Regions from separate parts of the Bacteroides sp. BFG-637 genome, predicted to be linked through region 2. Evidence: riboswitches for the same ligand, from Rfam matches in the RefSeq annotation. Region 2 holds a riboswitch; the other holds the start of a gene.
What was found. Region 2 has a riboswitch for cobalamin ahead of NXX38_RS26225 (TonB-dependent siderophore receptor). Riboswitches for the same ligand answer to the same signal wherever they lie in the genome.

Region 1: it holds a riboswitch for cobalamin, as region 2 does, so the genes downstream of both, NXX38_RS18420 (ribonucleoside-diphosphate reductase subunit alpha) here and NXX38_RS26225 (TonB-dependent siderophore receptor) in region 2, are expected to answer to the same signal.

What each region holds. Positions count from the first base shown of each region.
Region 1 covers NZ_JANUPD010000002.1:4,764,514-4,766,719, reverse strand. The annotation lists partial or broken gene NXX38_RS18425 (TlpA family protein disulfide reductase) at 1-340, opposite strand, end outside; cobalamin riboswitch at 510-713, shown strand; gene NXX38_RS18420 (ribonucleoside-diphosphate reductase subunit alpha) at 775-2,206, shown strand, end outside.
Region 2 covers NZ_JANUPD010000002.1:6,641,726-6,643,931, forward strand. The annotation lists gene NXX38_RS26225 (TonB-dependent siderophore receptor) at 1-926, opposite strand, end outside; cobalamin riboswitch at 1,137-1,348, opposite strand; gene NXX38_RS26230 (ABC transporter substrate-binding protein) at 1,473-2,206, shown strand, end outside.

The DNA.
Region 1 (2,206 bases), 1.9 Mb from region 2:
CATATAAATGCTCTGCATAGTTACGAATAGAAACCTCCCGTATTTTAGCATAAACAGGAAAAGTAAAATAGAAAGAACCATCCTCTTGAATGGGAGTACGGTACTGATTTTCCATATCTCTGAAAAATGGAATAATAAGTGTCAGTTCTTTTTCTTGTGGATAAAATTCACGGTTCAAAACTTTACCTGTGATAATAATCTCTTCAGCATATTCTTCCGGAAAATCATAAACGGTTTCTGTCTGATTGGAAATATCCGGCTGAAAGTTACTTTGCACTTTTTGCCGACAACTAATAAATAATATAAATATCGGCAAAAAAACGAATAGGCAGTGTTTCATTCTCATAGGGTGTTATTGGTGTATTAATAAATACTTACGCGAATATAGCTATTAAATTCAGCATTTTACATCGTATCCTGTTAAATAAACCTTTACTACACAATTATCAGATAATGCAAAATGATATTATATAAAACGGAAACAATATTGTATTAATTACAATTTTCATTATCTTTGTTTCCGAATCGGTTCCGGATGACCTTTCGGTTGTTTTGGATTAAAAGGGAACCGGGTGTAAATCCCGGACAGTCCCGCTGCTGTGAATCTCTATAACTTTCTGATAAAGACTTTTGCCACTGGCTGTGAATTGTAGGCCGGGAAGGGATCAGGAAGGGAGTTAGTCAGAAGACCTGCCATTCATTAAAGACTGTTTCTACTCGTGGGATTAGGGATACAGTTCGAAACTATACAACAACATATTTTATAAAGTTCTCATGCAAATAACCAAAAGAAATGGGACGACGGAATCCTATAACAGGGAGAAAATTGCCGTTGCAATTAAAAAAAGCTTCGCCAGTACAGGCCAGGAAATAATAGAAGAAACCATTCAGGAAATGGTGAATGAAGTAGAACAGTTTGTACATAGTAATAGTGCAAACTGCAATGTGGAGCGCATACAGGATGAAGTGGAACGCTGCCTGATGGAGCATGGCTTTTATGCAGAAGCTAAAAACTATATTCTCTATCGCTGGCAACGCACGGAGCGCAGAAAAGCGATCAACGATATCACCACAGGGACGGGCAATCCACAAATAATGGATGTGCTAAAGGAAATACAGAAAGACTTTACCAGTAATGAATATAGTCTGACTGTGTTGGCGGAAAAGTTCTCCAGTTTCTGCAAACCGGAAATGTCGTCAGACGAACGCTTGTCGGCACTCGTCAAAGCTGCGGTAGAACTGACCACGCAGGAAGCACCGGACTGGGAGTTTATAGCCGCGCGGTTACTCAACTTTCAACTGACAGAAAAGCAGGAAAAACAGGCAAGAATTTCAGATATACATTCATTCTATGAGAAATTACGTTATCTAACGAATGAAGGTTTATATGGCAGCTATATCCTGGATTCTTATTCACAACAGGAAATAGAAGAAGCTGCAGGATTTATCTGTCCGGAAAGGGATAAACTGTTTAATTATTCAGGGCTGGACCTGCTCTCCAAACGTTACCTGATCCGTACTCACTCACACGAACCTATGGAGTCTGTGCAGGAAATGTACTTGGGGATAGCCTTACATCTTGCCATGCCGGAGAAACGCGATCGGTTGCAATGGGTAAGAAAGTTCTATGACTTATTGAGCAAGCTGGAAGTAACGATGGCAACTCCTACCCTTTCCAATGCCCGTAAACCTTATCATCAACTTTCCAGTTGTTTTATTGATACGGTGCCTGACAGTTTGGAAGGCATTTACCGCAGTATAGACAATTTTGCCATGGTCAGCAAGTTTGGTGGAGGTATGGGAATGTATTTCGGGAAGGTGCGTGCTGCGGGTGGAAACATCCGAGGTTTCAAAGGTGTGGCAGGTGGAGTAATCCGATGGATGAAACTCGTGAATGATACTGCCGTAGCCGTCGATCAGTTAGGAATGCGTCAGGGGGCTGTAGCTGTATATCTGGATGTATGGCATAAAGACTTGCCGGAATTTCTTCAACTCCGTACGAATAATGGGGATGACCGCATGAAAGCTCATGATATATTTCCCTCCGTATGCTACCCGGACTTGTTCTGGCAAATGGCAAAAGAAGATTTGAATAAGCAGTGGTATTTGTTTTGTCCGAATGAGATTATGACTATCAAAGGATATTGTCTGGAAGATTATTACGGGGAAGAATGGGAAAAGAGGTATTGGGATTGCGTGAATGATC
Region 2 (2,206 bases):
TAATCATACGCATACTTGGTGTTCAACAACAAACTATATACTCCACCGAAATCTTTCTTGAAAGAAGACTGAAAAAAGAAATTTTTATCCCACTGGCGATCTTCATGTGAGAAACGATTCCGAACAACAGCACCAGGATATCCACGCTCCGAATTATAAAAATAAGCTTTCGTACGCCAGTATCCACCTTTCATTTTACCATATAAGCCTCCTTCGGCACGTAAAGCATTCACATCTCCATTGCGACGGACTGCCGTAGTATCATATCCCCCGGCTACAGCATAAGTAAATTTATACTTTCCGGTTGTATACATATATTCGGTACTAAGTGATGCACTCACATTCTCACTCAGTTTTTGTTCCCAAAGCAAAGAGGGATTGGCAACTCCGAAAGATCCCGTTTTAAAGGTCGCTCTTACATGATAGTTTCTATTTCCTTGAAACACAGGCGTTCTTGACTGCAGATAGATAGATCCCGCAGAGCCGAAATCTTTTGCCGGCTGAAAAATTGCACTTTTCTGACCATTATATAAAGTGACAGCTTCCATGTTATCCAAAGAAAAGCGCCCCAAATCAATAACTCCATTCTGAGCATTCCCCAATTCAATGCCATCATAGAACACTCCGACATGATTCGTCCCCATACTTCGAATATTAACGGTCTTCAAACCACCTATTCCACCATAATCTTTTATTTGCACTCCTGAAAAATAACGTATGGCATCTGCAACTGAATGTACCGCCAACTTTTCTAACTTATCTCCTGATAAAGATTGAACAGGAATCACTTCCTTATTAATTTTAGCAGTGACTACTACTTCATTAAGATGATGTAAACTGTCCAGCTTGCTTTGTGCTGACAACCATGAAACCATACTCAAAAAGCATCCTATCCAAAATATCCTAAAATGAATCTGCCCGAACATAATCCTCCTGTTTATTAATTAAAATAATAAACTTTCATAGGGTTACAGCAAGGATGCAATTTTCCACACACTCAAACACATATACGTACTTCTTTCCCGTATAATGGCACATTCAAAAAGGCATATTATTCCCTTCCGGAACTTCACATCATCAATAAAGATGTATTTTGAATAAAAAAACTGCACTCTTCAAACTCTAATCCCAGAAAGTTTCAAGAATTCAACTTTGGCAGGTCTTCTGACTTACTCCATTTTCCTAACGCCCTTCCCATCTCTCCAAAGTGAGACAGTGGATTTGAGTATTGTAGGAAAACTATTGGCGGAGCTTACAGCAGCGGGTCTGTTCAGGATTTACACCTGATTCCCTTTTCACCACTCTTCCGTAGCATCGGACGAGTGACACCAAAATTTCTGTGGCAAATATACACTAAATAGAAATAAATCAGAAGAAAATTCGAATTAAAATAAAAACAAACTAATAATAAGTCCTATCTTTGCCCCCGAGAGCATCCACTATTATTTTTTCTAATTAAAAGCCGTATAAAAGTGAAATCTCCAATCTCAACTATCGCATTACTATGCCTCTTCTTTTTGGCAAGCTGTATATCTCGTAATAAAACATCTCTGGAGGTATTTAAGCAAAATATATATATCCCCGAATATGCTTCAGGATTCAAGATTCTAGGCGCAGAGAATTTTGCCAGCACCCTTATACAGATAACGAATCCATGGCAAGGGGCTAAAGACATAACAATGTCCTATTTCGTTTCACGCAACGGTGAACAAGCGCCCGCCGGATTCAATGGACCTATAATTCCTGCCGGAGCGAAACAAATCGTATGCATGTCTTCTTCTTACATTGCCATGCTCGACGCGTTGGGAGAAATAAACAGAATTGTCGGAGTGTCAGGTATCGATTACATTGCCAATCCTTATATTCTTGCCCACAAAGATTCGATCAAGGACCTGGGACCGGAAATGAATTACGAGCTATTGATCAGCCTAAAGCCTGATGTGGTATTATTATATGGAATAGGTGATGCCCAAACCGCTGTGACGGATAAACTAAAAGAACTCTCTATACCCTATTTGTATATGGGAGAGTATCTGGAAGAATCACCACTCGGCAAAGCCGAATGGATGCTTGTTCTTTCGGAGCTGACGGACAAGCGGGAGGAAGGAATGGAAATATTCAGAGAAATCCCCAAACGCTATTATGCACTAAAAACACTTACAGACTCCGTCAAGCAACGTCCTACCGTTATGTTCAATACCCCGTG